Regions from separate parts of the Bariatricus sp. TF06-38A genome, predicted to be linked through region 1. Evidence: riboswitches for the same ligand, from Rfam matches in the RefSeq annotation. Region 1 holds a riboswitch; the other holds the start of a gene.
The links. Region 1 has a riboswitch for FMN ahead of PG418_RS06415 (ECF transporter S component). Riboswitches for the same ligand answer to the same signal wherever they lie in the genome.

Region 1 (7,820 bases):
GAACATATTGAATTAGTATCAAAACGTGTTAAGGGGGATGAGTAATATGGCACAGGCATTTGGAATCGTAAGTTTTGCCGGCAACAATATCCGGGTAGGAGAGATGCAGAATTATCGTCCGGTTGGTGCTGTTTCATTCCTTGGAAGATACAGAGTTATCGATTTCCCAATCTCTAATATGAGCAACAGTGAAATCGAACATATTCAGGTTTATGTAAGAAGAAAACCGCGTTCTCTTACAGAACATCTTGGAACAGGCCGTCATTACAATATCAACTCAAAGAGTGGTCGTCTTCATATTCTTTATTCTGATTTTGCAAATGCAGAATGGAGTGTATACAATAATGACCTGGCGGCATATGAAGAAAATATGGAGTGTATTGAAGCTGTAAAATATCCATATGTAGTTATTGCACCAAGTTATATGATTTATACACAGAATTATGATGAATTACTTAAGACACATATTGAATCCGGTGCAGATATTACCCTGTTATATCACAGTGTGGATAATGCAAAAGAATACTATCTGAACTGTTCAACACTTAATCTGAACAAGCAGAAGGGTGTCCTTTCATTGGAACCGAACCATGGTAACGCGAAAAACCGTAATATTTTCATGGACACTTATGTAATGCGCAAAGATCTGTTTATGGAACTGGTTAAAAAGGGAAGAAAGATTTCTTCCATGTTCACACTTAATGATATTGTGAATATGGCATGCAGTGAACTGGATGTACGTGGAGTGTCACATCGAGGATTCTTTGCATCTATCACAGATTTTAAGAGCTACTATAATGCAAACTTATCACTGATCGATATGAAGAATGCAGTGACTTTGTTTGATAAGAATTGGCCGATTTACACAAGAACAAATGATTCATGCCCAACAAAGTATTATGAAGGAGCAAGTGTCAAGAGTTCAGTAATTTCCAATGGATGCCTGATCGAGGGTACTGTTGAGAATTCGGTAATCGGACGTGGATGCGTAATTAAGAAAGGTGCAGTTGTCAAAGACAGTGTTATCCTTCCGGGAGTTGTAATTGGAGAGGATGCACGGATTGAAGCGCAGGTAGTGGACAAGAGTGCAAGGATTGTCCATGCAAAGGAACTGATTGCAGATCCGGAAAAACCAGGATATGTAAGAAGAAACGATACTTTATAATCAAAAGAAATTCAACAGAGAGAAGAATGCCGGCTTGGGCAGACTTCTCTCTGTTTTTTGGTTTCATAAAAAAAGAGGCTCATAACGAACCCCTTTTGCTGCTTTGTAAAATTATAATCTATTCGCGTCCCATTTGTAAAATCGGGCTGATCTTTTTGTAGATCAGGAATACGATCAATGATACCAGGAAACCTTTCAGCAGATTGAAAGGTGCAACAGAAAGTAAAACAAAAGTCAGAAGACTGTTGATATGACTGTTGACTGCGGTTCCCATGGCAACCAGTGCGTCGATCGGCATATGGAATGCAACAGCGTATGCCGGAAGCAGAAGGTATGCATTGATAAAACATCCGACAATTGTCATAAAAACAGTTCCTGTTACCATACCGATGATCGCACCCTTGCGAGAATGTAACTTCTGATAAATCAGGGAAGCCGGAATACACATTGCACATCCGATCAGGAAGTTTCCGAGGTCTCCAACACCAGCTGTTGATGTACCTCTGATCAGGAGGTTCAACAGGATTTTGACCAGTTCGATCAAAGCGCCGGCTACAGGTCCCATGGTAAATGCTCCGACAAGGACCGGAACTTCACTGAAATCAATTTTGTAAAAGGTTGGTGCAAATGGAAGTGGAATATCAAATAACATCAGAACCATAGCGATTGCTCCGAGCACACCAATCTGTGCAATTACCTTTGTGCTGATACGTTTTTTTTCTTTCGTTGTTGTTTTTGGGTTTGTCATTACATCTGTACTCATTTTTTCTCTCCTTTTCTCTTGACATAATCAGATGAATTGAGGAGGAAAATCTTCGAAAGCCTATGCAAAAAAATCCCCGACGTAATACGTCGGGGGGATTATTTGCAAAATCACTTTTTCTTCTCTCATCCAGACTTTACTGTCGGTTTTGGAATTGCACCAAATCAGCTGTCAGAAATCTGACAGGTCGCGGACTGTAACCGCCGGTTGGGAATTCTGCTTATACTATAGCGATAAGAAGTCACCCTACCCCGAAGAATTTCCTTGTTCATTTGAACACATTATAGCGCAGGCGTATATAAAATACAAGTACAAGTTAAGAAAAGACAGTGTTTTTCTAAACCCGGAGTGAGCAGTAACGACTTGTTTCCAAAGATTCGGTATGATATAATCGGTGTGACTTAATCTGATATGGAGGAAAATGAATGAATATAAAGTTTGAAGTAAAAATGACAAAAAAAGCCATGTTTGATTTTATGCTCTATACTTCCTACACAAGCCTTAGTGGAATCGTTGGTGTGATTTTCGGTGGTGTAACACTGGTGCTGGGAATCAGACAATGCATGTTTGGAAGCTACAGTACAGCAGCAACGTTCTTTTTGTTTGCCGCAATTTTTCTGATCGGAAACCCACTTCATTTAAAAGCACGTGCGGCAGAACAGGTAATGCGCTCCCCGATGTTTCAGAAACCGATTAGTTATGAACTTAACGAAGAAGGAATCCGCATTTCACAGGATGAACAAAGTGTGCTTAATGAATGGGGAGATTTCCGGAAGGCAGTTTCAACCGGTCAGTCTGTAATTATATATGTAACAAAGGTAAGAGCACTGATTTTTCCAAGAGAATCCCTGGGAGAACAGTATGCGGCAGCAGTGCAGATGATTTCTACACATATGCCAGCCAAGAAAGTCAATATCAGACACGTCAGTGCAAATTAGGAGGCAGACCAGAAGATGATAATTGAAACAAGAAGTGCCAAAGAAACCTATGATCTCGGTAAGAAGATCGGGAGTCATGCAAAAGCAGGAGAAGTCTATACACTGGTAGGAGATCTCGGCGTCGGAAAGACCGTATTTACCCAGGGACTGGCAAAAGGACTGGGGATTGAAGAACCGATCAGCAGTCCAACCTTTACAATAGTCCAGGTATATGATGACGGAAGACTTCCGTTCTATCATTTTGATGTGTATCGGATTGGTGATATTGAAGAGATGGACGAGATTGGTTTTGAAGACTATGTATATGGAGACGGTGTAAGCCTGATCGAATGGGCGAACCTGATTGATGAGATTCTTCCGGCGAACCGGACAGAGATCACGATAGAAAAAGATCTGGAACAGGGATTTGATTTCCGCCGGATTACGGTAGAGAAAAGAGGAGAATAATATGCGCATTTTAGCAATAGACAGTTCGGGACTTGTTGCAACTGTCGCAGTAGTTGAAGAAGAAAACGAAATTTCCAAAACGATTGCAGAGTATACGATCAATTATAAAAAGACACATTCACAGACCTTATTACCGATGTTGGATGAAATCGTGAAGATGACGGATATGAATCTGGATACGATTGATGCGATTGCGGTAGCAGGAGGACCGGGATCATTTACCGGACTCAGAATTGGTTCAGCAACTGCAAAGGGACTGGGGCTGGCACTGAAGAAGCCTTTGATTCACATTCCGACAGTAGACGGACTTGCTTATAATCTGTGTTATACAGACAGGATCATTTGTCCGATCATGGATGCAAGAAGAAATCAGGTATATACTGGTATTTATCAGATGGACGGTGATAAACTGCAGGTTTTGGAAGCACAGATGGCAGTCGAAATCGATGAACTTGCCAAAAAACTTTGTACTTATGGAAAACCAGTGATCTTTCTTGGAGACGGTGTACCGGTGCATAAAGACAGGTTGGAGAAGGAATTGATGACGAATTATGATATTGCATTTGCACCGGCACATATGAACCAGCAGAGAGCGGCAGCAGTCGGTATGCTTGGAATTCAGTATTATAAAGAAGGAAAAACAGAAACCGCAATGGAACACAAACCGGATTATCTGCGTGTATCACAGGCAGAACGGGAAAGAGAAGAACGTCTGAAAGCAGAAAAAACACATGAGTAATAGAGATAACATAGAAATTACTTTGATAACAGAAAATGACAGAGAACGAATGGAACAGGTGGCGCAGATGGAAACAGACGTATTTCCGGATCCGTGGAGTTATCATGAAGTGAGATCAACTGTCAGACAGAAGCATACTTTTTGTGCGGCAGCAATGGAAGGGGATACCCTGCTGGGATATTTTCTGTGTTATTATGTTCTGGATGAATGCGAGATTGCAAGAATTGCAGTTGCTGAATCTGAAAGACGCAGAGGAATTGGACAGATGCTGTTTGGATTTATGGAACAGATCTGCCATGAAAAGCAACTGAAAAGAATGCTTCTTGATGTCCGTAAGAGTAATCAGACAGCGATTGCTTTTTATGAAAAAAACAAATTTGGAATCGATGGAGAGCGAAAGTTCTATTACGGAGGGAAAAATCCGGAAGATGCAATCCTGATGAGCCGTATGGTTTAGAAAATGGAAGAAATCGCAAGAATATACAAGACTTCCCACTGGAGGGCGTCAGTCTGTGACGTTATAATGTACCTGAACATAGAAAGAGCTGAAAAATGAAATGGCAGTCTTTTTTTGCAAAGATACTCAGGAGGAAGTAAGATGCGTAATTATAAAAAAATTCAGACAGAAAAAAATACAGTCACAAAGATTGTGTGCAATAAATGTAAAAAAGAAATCACAATAAAAAATGGAATACCGGAGGAAGAGATGCTTACAGTTGAAAAAAGATGGGGATATTTTTCGCACAAAGACGGAGAACTCCATCGATTTGATATCTGTGAGGAATGTTATGATACCTGGATAGCATCTTTCCAGATTCCGGTATATGGAGAACAGGAGTTAGAATGTTAGATGTATGTTTGCTTGGAAGCGGTGGAATGATGCCGCTTCCTTATCGATGGCTGACCGCACTTATGACAAGATATAACGGCAGCCAGCTGCTGATTGACTGTGGTGAAGGAACACAGATTGCGTTAAAAGAGAAGGGATGGAGTTTTAAACCGATCGATGTAATTTGTTTCACACATTACCATGGAGATCATATCAGCGGACTTCCGGGACTTCTTCTTACAATGGGAAATGCGGACAGAAAGGAACCGCTTACTCTGATTGGACCGAAAGGTCTGGAGAGAGTGGTGAGTTCTCTGCGAGTGATCGCGCCGGAACTGCCATTTGAAATCCACTATAGAGAAATTACAGAGCCAGAACAGATTTTTGAGATGGATGGATATCGTCTGAAAGCATTTCGTGTAAAACATAATGTGATCTGTTACGGTTATACGATTGAGATCGACCGTGCCGGCAAATTTGATGTGCAGAGGGCAACAGAACAGAAAATTCCGAAGGAATACTGGAAACATCTTCAAAAAGGTGAGACAGTAGAGCTTGACGGAAGAATACTGAAGCCGGAGATGGTCCTTGGACCACCTCGAAGAGGAATTAAGCTTACCTATTGTACAGATACAAGACCGACGGATTCTATCCGGAAGAATGCAAAAGGGTCAGACCTGTTTATCTGCGAAGGAATGTACGGAGAAAAAGAAAAAGCGGCAAAGGCAGTAGAATATAAGCATATGACCTTTTATGAGGCAGCAAACCTGGCAAAAGAGGCGGAGGTGGGAGAAATGTGGCTTACGCATTACAGCCCGTCCCTGCGCCATCCGGAAGAATATATGGATGAAGTGCGGGCAATCTTTCCACATGCGATCGCAGGAAAAGACCGTATGACAACAGAACTGGATTTCCCGGAATAAGCAAAGCAGTAGAGAGAAGGAAAAATATGGATACAGAGAAAAAGGATATATTAATACTGGCAATTGAAAGTTCCTGTGATGAAACGGCAGCAGCCGTTGTAAAGAACGGACGACAGGTGTTGTCAAATGTGATCTCATCACAGATAGATCTACATAAATTATATGGTGGTGTGGTTCCGGAAATCGCATCGAGAAAGCATATTGAAAAGATTAATCAGGTAATAGAAGAGGCTCTGGAAAATGCAGAGGTTACACTGGATGATATTGATGCAATCGGTGTAACTTACGGTCCGGGGCTTGTTGGTGCGCTTCTTGTCGGTGTGGCAGAAGCAAAAGCAATCGCATATGCGAAAAAGTTACCACTTGTTGGAGTTCATCATATTGAAGGGCACATTTCTGCAAATTATATTGAGAATCTAGAACTGGAACCACCGTTCTTGTGTCTTGTTGTGTCTGGGGGACATACGCATCTCGTATGCGTCAAGGATTATGGAACTTATGAGATTCTTGGAAGAACCAGAGATGATGCGGCAGGAGAGGCTTTTGATAAAGTGGCTAGAGCAATTGGCCTGGGATATCCGGGAGGACCGAAGATTGATAAGCTTTCAAAAGAGGGGGATCCAGATGCAATCCCATTTCCGCGCGCGCATATTGAAGATTCCCCATATGATTTCAGCTTCAGTGGCGTGAAGTCAGCAGTTTTAAACTATATTAACGGCTGCAAGATGAAAGGGATTGAATACAACCGTGCTGATATTGCTGCATCCTTCCAGAAAGCAGTTACTGATGTGCTGGTAGACAATGCAATGCATGCAGTAAAAGAATATGGACTTAATAAGTTTGCAATTGCGGGAGGCGTGGCGTCAAACAGTAGTCTTCGTGCAGCAATGAAACAGGCATGTGAAAAGAATGAAATAGAATTTTACTATCCGTCACCGATTTTCTGTACAGATAATGCAGCAATGATCGGTGTGGCGGCTTATTATGAATACATAAATGGAACCAGACATGGATGGGATCTGAATGCAGTCCCGAATCTGAAACTTGGCGAAAGATAGAGTGGGCGAACCACGAAATGCAGGTAAAAAGGAGAGAATAATATGAACAGGGAAAAATGTACAGCAGTAGTCCTGGCAGCAGGAAAAGGAAGCCGGATGGGTACAAAAATACAGAAGCAGTATCTGGAAATATGCGGAAAGCCTGTACTTTACTATTCTCTTGCTGCATTTGCAGCATCTCCGATTATTGATGAAATTGTTCTTGTGACAGGAGAAGGTAAGACTGATTATTGCCGGAAAAATATTATAGAAGCTTATGGAATCACAAAAGTTAATAAAATTGTGGTTGGTGGAAAAGAACGGTATGAATCTGTATATAAAGCACTAAGAGAAATAGAACCGGAAGGTTATGTCTTTATTCATGATGGAGCACGTCCGTTTGTTGATGAATCGATCATAGAACGAACTTACCAGGCAGTAAAAGAATACCGGGCATGTGTGGCAGGAATGCCATCGAAAGATACGGTAAAGATTGTAGATGAGAATGATTTCGCAGTAAATACACCGGAACGAAGATTTGTGTGGTGTATTCAGACTCCGCAGGTATTTGAGACTGCATTGATTCGTCAGGCATATTTTAAATTGATGGAAAATGAAGAAAATGAAAAAGGGATAACAGACGATGCGATGGTTGTAGAGCGTATGGAAAACTGTGCAGTAAAGTTGGTAGAAGGTTCGTATGAGAATATAAAGATTACAACGCCAGAAGATCTGATATTAGCAGAAAGTCTGATCAAAAAAAGAAATTGAAAAAAATTGGGAAAAGTCAAGAGTAAATGCGAAAAAAATTAAATAAATTTTATTAGGCCCCCAAAAGGGCGTCCATTTGCTCTTGAAATACTGCACTGGCTGGCAAAAATCCGAGGATCTTCCGCGGGTAGTTGTTCAGCCAGTTTGTTATTGTCTGGATCACTTCGGCGCCGATCTCGTCGAAGTTCGTCCCCTTTGGCAGCCAGCG
Region 2 (7,820 bases), on a different contig from region 1:
GAATATATATATCTAGCGGGATGATTATTTTGTTTTGGGAAATGAAGAGTTGATTTGGACTTGCGCTATCACCATTCCGCACTTGGTCCATTAGATAAAAAAAGAACTCAAACTGAGTCCTTCAAGTTACAGGGGATGACAGAATCGAACTGCCGCTAAGAGTTTTGGAGACTCCTGTCATACCATTTGACCAATCCCCTATATGAAATTGTTGATTGCTGAAGCAACCATGGACTATAATAACACAATGGCTGCTTCCTGTCAATCATTTATTCAATATTTCCTTTGCGTCCTTTGCAAATAATTTCTTCGCGCAGGTTTCACTTACAGATCGCCCCTGCTGATCTGATCGATCTTTTTCAGTTCTTCCCAGGTGAACTTCGTATTCTGCACAATCTCCACATTCTGAATGATCTGCTCCGGTCTGGACGCTCCGATCAGCACACTGGTCACATCCTCATCTTTCAGGATCCAGCTCAGTGCCATCTGTGCAAGAGACTGTCCTCTCTCACCTGCCATCTTGTTCAGAGCCTCGATCTGCGCAAGCTTTTCTTTCGTCAATGCATCGGCATGTAGAAACCTTCCATCCACAGCAATCCGGCTGTCTGACGGTATTCCGTGCAGATATTTATCTGTCAGAAGCCCCTGTGCCAGCGGACTAAATGCAATGATTCCTTTTCCCATCTGGTTCGCCGTCTTTTTCAAGCCGTTCTGTTCAATCGTCCGGTCAAAAATGGAATACCGGTTCTGGTTAATGACAAACGGACATTTCAGATCTTCCAGAATCTCCGCTGCACGTACCATTGTCGGACCATCATAGTTAGAAATTCCGACATAAAGTGCCTTCCCACTCTTTACGATGGAATCGAGTGCTCCCATGGTTTCTTCCAGTGGGGTATTCGGATCCATTCTGTGATGATAGAAGATATCTACATAATCCATCCCCATTCTCTTCAGGCTCTGGTCAAGGCTTGCGATCAGATACTTCCTGCTTCCCCAGTTCCCGTAAGGTCCCGGCCACATATCATAGCCTGCCTTGGTACTGATGATCATCTCGTCCCTGTATGGTGCAAAGTCTTCTTTTAAAATCTTCCCAAAATTCGTCTCAGCACTTCCGTATTCCGGTCCATAGTTATTCGCAAGATCGAAATGGGTGATTCCCAGATCAAATGCTGTCCTCAACATTGCCTTCATATTCTCCGGATCCGCATTGGTTCCAAAATTGTGCCAAAGTCCTAAAGAAACTGCCGGCAGCAAAAGCCCGCTTTTCCCACAACGGTTATATACCATGGTATCATATCTCTCAGATGATGCTGTATACATAATTCATTTTCTCCTTCATTATCTCTGAATTGAAACTTTACTATTTCTTTTACAGATTTCTCTTATCAGATATGATACCTTTTTCCTGCATAAATGTCCAGTAAATCCCGGCATCTGCCCTTTTTCTGCCGGAAAACGGGATTCTTTTTGTAACCGTCAGCCGGAAATTACATCTGTCTCAGAAGATTTACCATTTCGATTGCAGAAAGTGCACAGTCATATCCCTTATTTCCGCCTTTACTTCCGGCTCTTGAAATTGCCTGCTCGATATTTTCAGTCGTGATCACACCAAATAATACCGGCACTCCGGTTGCAAGTCCGACCTGTGCGATCCCTTTGGATACCTCATTGCAGACATAATCATAATGCGTCGTGTCTCCACGGATCACTGCTCCCACACAGATCACCGCATCATACTTTCCGGATGCCGCCATTTTAGAAGCTGCTGTCGGAATCTCAAATGCTCCCGGTACCCATGCTGCCGTTATGTTTTCATCCTCCACGCCATGGCGTACCAGCCCGTCTACCGCACCACCAAGTAGTTTATTAACAATAATCTCATTAAATCTTGAAGCAACAATTCCTACTTTCATTCCTTCTGGTGCTACTACTTTTCCTTCTAATACATTAATCTGTCTCATGTTTTTTTCCTCCTGTAATTAAAGTGTTTCTTCTATGATAAATACTGTTTATTCTCTTTTTACTGAAATTTGATTTCTTTAAAGATATGTCCCATCTTTTCCTGCTTCGTCTTCATATAAAATGCATCAAATTTCTGCGGTGCTATTTCAATCGGTACTCTCTCATGGATTGCAAGCCCGAAACCGGAAAGTCCATATACCTTCTCCGGATTATTTGTAAGAAGCCGGAGTGATTTTACTCCCAGATCCGATAAAATCTGAGCCCCTACCCAGTATTCCCTAAGATCCGGCGCAAATCCCAGACGGATGTTGGCTTCCACGGTATCGTATCCCTGTTCCTGAAGTTCATACGCTTTCAGCTTGTTGATCAGACCGATTCCCCTTCCCTCCTGTCGCATATACAGAAGAACTCCTCTTCCTTCTCTCTCGATCTGCTGCATCGCCGACTGCAGCTGCTTTCCACAATCGCAGCGGAGAGATCCAAAAGTATCGCCGGTCAGGCACTCGGAATGTACACGGCACAGAACATCTTCCCCATCGCCAATCTCACCTTTCACCAATGCCACATGATGTTCACCGGTGATGTCATTCACATACCCATAAATCTGAAATTCTCCATACTGGGTTGGCATCTTTGCACATGCTTCCCTTACGACATGTTTTTCATGGATCCTGCAGTAATCCTGCAGATCTTTGATCGTAATAAATTTCAGGTCGTACTTCTTCGCCAGCTTCCAGAGATTCTCTGTCCGCATCATCGTTCCGTCCTCTTCCATGATTTCACAGCAGATTCCACATTCTTTCAGTCCGGCAAGACGCATCAGATCAACCGTTGCCTCGGTATGACCATTTCTTACCAACACACCTCCATGCCTTGCCACCAGCGGAAATACATGCCCCGGTCTTCGAAGGTCCTGCGGTTTCGTTCCTTCTTCTGTCAGGCTGCGCATAGTATATCCTCGCTCTGCTGCTGAAATTCCCGTTGTCGTATCCACATGGTCAACGGATACCGTAAATGCAGTCGAATGGTTATCTGTATTTTCGGAGACCATCTGTGAAAGCCCAAGCCGTCCGGCCAGCGCTGCACTCATCGGTGTGCAGATCAGCCCTTTCGCATGGCATGCCATAAAATTGATATTCTCCTGAGTTGCAAATTCCGCCGCGCAGATCATATCTCCTTCATTTTCCCGGTCCGGATCATCCGTTACCAGAACGATCCTTCCCTGGCGCAATTCTTCAAGTGCCTCTTCTACGCTATTGTATTGATACTGTTTCTCCATTTGTTACTTCCTCCTGTCCGATCTATAACTCATTTTTATCCTGTTCTTCTGTATGCTCTCCATTCCGGTCCCGGAATTTCTTCGCATCAAATTCCATACTCCTCTAATAATTCCATGGTAAGTCCACCACATTTTCCAGCCGGTTCCGATGGTGTAAGAAACTTTTTAATATACTTCCCTACAATATCATTTTCCAGATTCACCCTGTCCCCAGCTTTTTTCTTCAGCAGTGTGGTTTCCTCTCCGGTATGAGGAATGACTGATACCTGAAAGCTTTTTTCACTTACTTCTGCCACTGTCAGACTGATCCCGTCAATACAGATTGAACCTTTTTCTACGATCAGTTCCAGAATCTCCGGCGTTGTCCGGATTTTTACCCATACCGCATTTTCTTCCTTTCTGAGTTCTTCAATCATTCCGGTCCCGTCAATATGTCCTGCAACGATATGTCCACCGAATCTGCCATCTGCCGCCATCGCGCGTTCCAGATTCACTTTCTCACCGATCTTCGTATCACCAAGATTGGTTCTTCTCACTGTTTCCGCCATCACATCTGCGGTAAATCCATCCTTTTCCAGAGAAACCACCGTCAGGCAGACACCATTTACCGCAATACTGTCTCCGATCCTGGTTCCACCGAGTACTTTTTTTGCCCGGATCGCAATCTTCCCGGATGATCCAGAAAGTCGGAGTGACCGGATAGATCCGGTTTCTTCTACAATTCCTGTAAACATTTACATTTCCTCCAAAACCTTATACTCTGCCAGAATATCTTCTCCAACCTGCGAGATTCTCATAAGCTGTAACTTGATGGCATCGTCTACTTTCTCAATTCCAAAGCCTTCCACCGGAGTCTTGCCGCCTCTTCCGCCAAAAATTTTCGGTGCGATAAAAGCTTTCACCTCATTTACGATACCGGATTGCAGGGCATCCTCATTTAAAGTTCCACCGCCTTCAATAAGTACACTGTCAATTCCCAGCTCTCCAAGCTTTCTCATCAGAAGCTGCAGATTGATCTCCCCTTTTTCCGAAGGAACTCTGAGAAGCACGACTCCAAGCTTTTCCAGACTGCGTTTTTTCTCTTCTAAATAAATCGCATTCCCCTTTTCACCGGCATATGCAACAATCGTCCGGTATCTCCCTGCTGTCTGGCAGATCTGACTGTCCAGTGGGATCCTGAGCATACTGTCACAGATAATTCTGACCGGACTTTTCTTTCCCTCCAGACGCACATTCAGCATCGGATCATCTGCCAGAACCGTTCCGATTCCTGCCATGATTGCCATATAGTCATGGCGCATCTCATGTACCAGACTTCTTGCTTCCTCACCGGATATCCATTTTGATGCTCCTGTTTTTGTCGCAATCTTTCCGTCTGCCGTCATTGCGTATTTCATCACCACATAGGGCAGCCCTGTTGTGATATAGTGGAAAAAGACCGGATTTAACGCATCACATTCTTCGCGCAGGAAATCCTCTTCCACCCGGACGCCTGCCTCGCGTAAAATCTTTGCTCCTTTGCCGGACACTTTCGGATTCGGATCTCTCGATCCGATCACAACCCGTGCAATCTTCTGTTCCAGAATCGCTTCCGTACATGGTGGTGTCTTCCCATAATGGCAGCACGGCTCCAGCGTCACATAAAGTGTTGCTCCCTCGGCGCTTTCTGTCAGGGATGCGATTGCGTTCCGTTCTGCATGAAGCTCACCACATTTTTCGTGATACCCTTCCCCGATAATGCTTCCATTCTTTACGATCACGGCACCAACCATCGGGTTTGGATTTGTCCATCCACGTCCTTTTTTTGCCAGTTCAATTGCACGGCGCATGTAAAATTCATCTGTCATTTTTTCTCCTTTCTCATCTCTCCCGGAAAAGCCCCCTGGAAATGTACTCTGCTAAACATTTTAGGTATGTTGCCGGATAAGTCTCTTTTCAAAAAATGTGCTTTGGCATATAGGAAAAGCCCTGACAGATTCTCTTACCTGTCAGGGCTTTCTTTCTCAGTTATATCGCTGTACGCTCTGTCATACTTCTCGGAAATACCATTTTCTCATCGAATCTGGCCTCGGCATTTTATTTTCCGGAAAATAAAAACTCTGGAATGATTCCCATTCCAGAGCGTTTTACTTTTTATTCCTGCATATATGATAGAAACCGCTTCTATCAGCAACGATTCAACTTCTTCCATCCAGACTTTACTGTCGGCACTGGAATCTCACCAGTTCATGCCTTACGGCTCGCGGGCTTTACCGCCGGTGGGGAATTTCGCCCCGCCCTGAAGCATTATTTTGTTTTACAAAACTTACTATAGCACGTTACCGCAGTAATTGCAAGATTATTTTTTCGACAAACCAGTATGTTTATGCTATTCTTATATGGAGATATCAGAGTCCGCCTATTACCAGGCTGGTACAGATGGTTATTTCATTTAATCTGGCTTTAAGAAAGACGAGGAATTCAAAAACATGTTTCATAAATTTTTAAAATACATTTTCCAGAGTATTTCCGGAATGATCGGTGTCTCCGTCTACATTCTGGCAGATACCTTTTTTATCTCTTACAAATGCGGTGCAGATGGACTTGCTGCCCTGAATCTGATCCTGCCGGTGTTCGGTCTGGTCTTCGCAATCGGTTCGATGATCGGAATCGGCTCCGCCACACGATACAATATCAGCACAGCCAAAGGTTCACCTTCGGACTACTATTTTACCCAGTCCATCTTCTGGTGTCTCATATGCAGCATTCCTTTTATGCTCACCGGAATCTTCATTCCGCATAAAGCACTTGCACTTTTAGGGGCAGATGCCGGGCTCATCCGGCTTGGACGTAATTATATGCGTATCGTCCTGCTCTTTACCCCGTTTTTTATGTCAAACTATACCTTCACGGCATTTGCGAGGAATGACCATGCGACCTCTATCGCCATGATCGGTTCCATTTCCGGAAGCTTCTTTAATATTTTATTTGACTATATTTTCATGTTCTCTTTGAATCTTGGATTTCTGGGGGCTGCACTTGCAACCGCTCTTTCACCGGTTGTGACGATGCTGGTATGTTCGACACATTATCTTGGAAAGAATAACCATGTAGAGTTTCATTGGCGCAAGCCCTCTCTTCGCCGGATCATCGGATGCTGCCAGCTTGGTGTTTCTGCATTTTTTGCTGAAATTTCTTCCGCTGTCATTACGATTATATTTAACATGCTGATCCTGCGCATTGCGGGAAATATCGGGATCGCAGCCTACGGCGTAGTTGCAAATATTTCACTGGTCGCAATGGCGATCCTAAACGGACTTGCCCAGGGTGCACAGCCGCTGATCAGCCAGAGTTACGGAAAGGGTGAACATGATCTAGTCCGTAAATTTCTCAACTGGTCTCTTGCTGCAGCACTTCTGATCGAGCTTGTGATCGTTGTACTGATCTACGGATTTACGGATACCTTTATCAGTATCTTTAACAGCGAACATAATCTCCAGCTGCTTGCTTACGCCCATACTGGTCTTAGGCTTTATTTCCTGGGCTTTTTAGTCGCCGGTATCAATATTGTGCTGGTTGCCTATTTTTCCGCAATCGACCGGGCACGTCCTGCCGTCCTTGGTTCTGTTATGCGCGGCATTATCGCAATTGCTTTCTGTGCAATCCTGTTCTCACAGATTCTGGGGCTGAATGGAATCTGGCTTTCCTTCTTAGGATCAGAAATCATCACATTTTTTGTGATTCTGATTTTCCGGAAATCTTGATTTTATAATTGACAATTTTTCTTTTATCATGTATTCTTTAATTATAGTAATGATTCTTATTATCAAGTTTTGAAAGTCAGGAGGAATGTTATATGGATAAAAAAGCACTTTATAATTTATCTTATGGAGTATTTATGCTTGCAACACGCTCTGGGAATGTAGTAAACGGATGTATTACCAACACCTGCATCCAGGTTGCGAATAATCCGGTACGGATCGCAATCTCTGTGCTGAATAGCAACTATACCTGTGATCTGATCAAAGAGAGCGGCATTTTTACGTTAAGCCTGCTTGACCAGACCTGCTCTTTTGAAACGATCCGGCATTTCGGTTTCCAGTCCGGCAGAGATGTTGATAAATTCGCAAATATCACTGCACCTGCAGATGAAAATGCAGTTCCTTACCTCGGATGGCAGACTTGTTCTGTTCTCAGCGCAAAAGTAGTTTCCAGACAGGATCTTGGAACACATACCCTTTTTATTGCTGAAGTAACCGATGCGAAACTTTTAAGTGACAATCCGCCTCTGACTTACGCAGATTATCAGGCACATGTAAAGCCAAAACCAGAACAGAAAAAAGAGGATAAGAAGATTATCGGATGGCGCTGTAAGATCTGCAATTATGTATACGAAGGAAGCAATCTTCCGGAAGAATTCACCTGCCCGCTCTGTGGACACGGCGCAGATGATTTCGAACCGATTTATGAAAATGCATAGCCTGTTGGAAAATAGACGTTTCAAAAAGAGGGAGTGTATGACTTGAGTTTAAGTCACACACTCCCTCTTCCAAATTTCCTGTTTTCCGATATTTCTTTTTCTAAAATACCATCAGTT

Region 2: it holds a riboswitch for FMN, as region 1 does, so the genes downstream of both, ribD (bifunctional diaminohydroxyphosphoribosylaminopyrimidine deaminase/5-amino-6-(5-phosphoribosylamino)uracil reductase RibD) here and PG418_RS06415 (ECF transporter S component) in region 1, are expected to answer to the same signal.

Annotation. Positions count from the first base shown of each region.
Region 1 is NZ_JAQFCE010000005.1:48,201-56,020, reverse strand. Features, by position in the region: gene PG418_RS06425 (glucose-1-phosphate adenylyltransferase) at 1-45, shown strand, start outside; gene glgD (glucose-1-phosphate adenylyltransferase subunit GlgD) at 47-1,165, shown strand; gene PG418_RS06415 (ECF transporter S component) at 1,284-1,928, opposite strand; FMN riboswitch at 2,042-2,191, opposite strand; gene PG418_RS06410 (YcxB family protein) at 2,354-2,866, shown strand; gene tsaE (tRNA (adenosine(37)-N6)-threonylcarbamoyltransferase complex ATPase subunit type 1 TsaE) at 2,882-3,313, shown strand; gene tsaB (tRNA (adenosine(37)-N6)-threonylcarbamoyltransferase complex dimerization subunit type 1 TsaB) at 3,315-4,052, shown strand; gene rimI (ribosomal protein S18-alanine N-acetyltransferase) at 4,045-4,509, shown strand; gene PG418_RS06390 (hypothetical protein) at 4,651-4,902, shown strand; gene PG418_RS06385 (ribonuclease Z) at 4,896-5,804, shown strand; gene tsaD (tRNA (adenosine(37)-N6)-threonylcarbamoyltransferase complex transferase subunit TsaD) at 5,831-6,862, shown strand; gene ispD (2-C-methyl-D-erythritol 4-phosphate cytidylyltransferase) at 6,905-7,612, shown strand; gene PG418_RS06370 (IS30 family transposase) at 7,665-7,820, opposite strand, start outside.
Region 2 is NZ_JAQFCE010000009.1:77,497-85,316, reverse strand. Features, by position in the region: tRNA gene PG418_RS09150 (tRNA-Trp) at 130-200, opposite strand; gene mgrA (L-glyceraldehyde 3-phosphate reductase) at 325-1,323, opposite strand; gene ribH (6,7-dimethyl-8-ribityllumazine synthase) at 1,491-1,964, opposite strand; gene PG418_RS09135 (bifunctional 3,4-dihydroxy-2-butanone-4-phosphate synthase/GTP cyclohydrolase II) at 2,024-3,244, opposite strand; gene ribE (riboflavin synthase) at 3,331-3,978, opposite strand; gene ribD (bifunctional diaminohydroxyphosphoribosylaminopyrimidine deaminase/5-amino-6-(5-phosphoribosylamino)uracil reductase RibD) at 3,979-5,091, opposite strand; FMN riboswitch at 5,420-5,534, opposite strand; gene PG418_RS09120 (MATE family efflux transporter) at 5,713-6,987, shown strand; gene PG418_RS09115 (flavin reductase) at 7,080-7,703, shown strand; gene PG418_RS09110 (iron-containing alcohol dehydrogenase) at 7,804-7,820, opposite strand, start outside.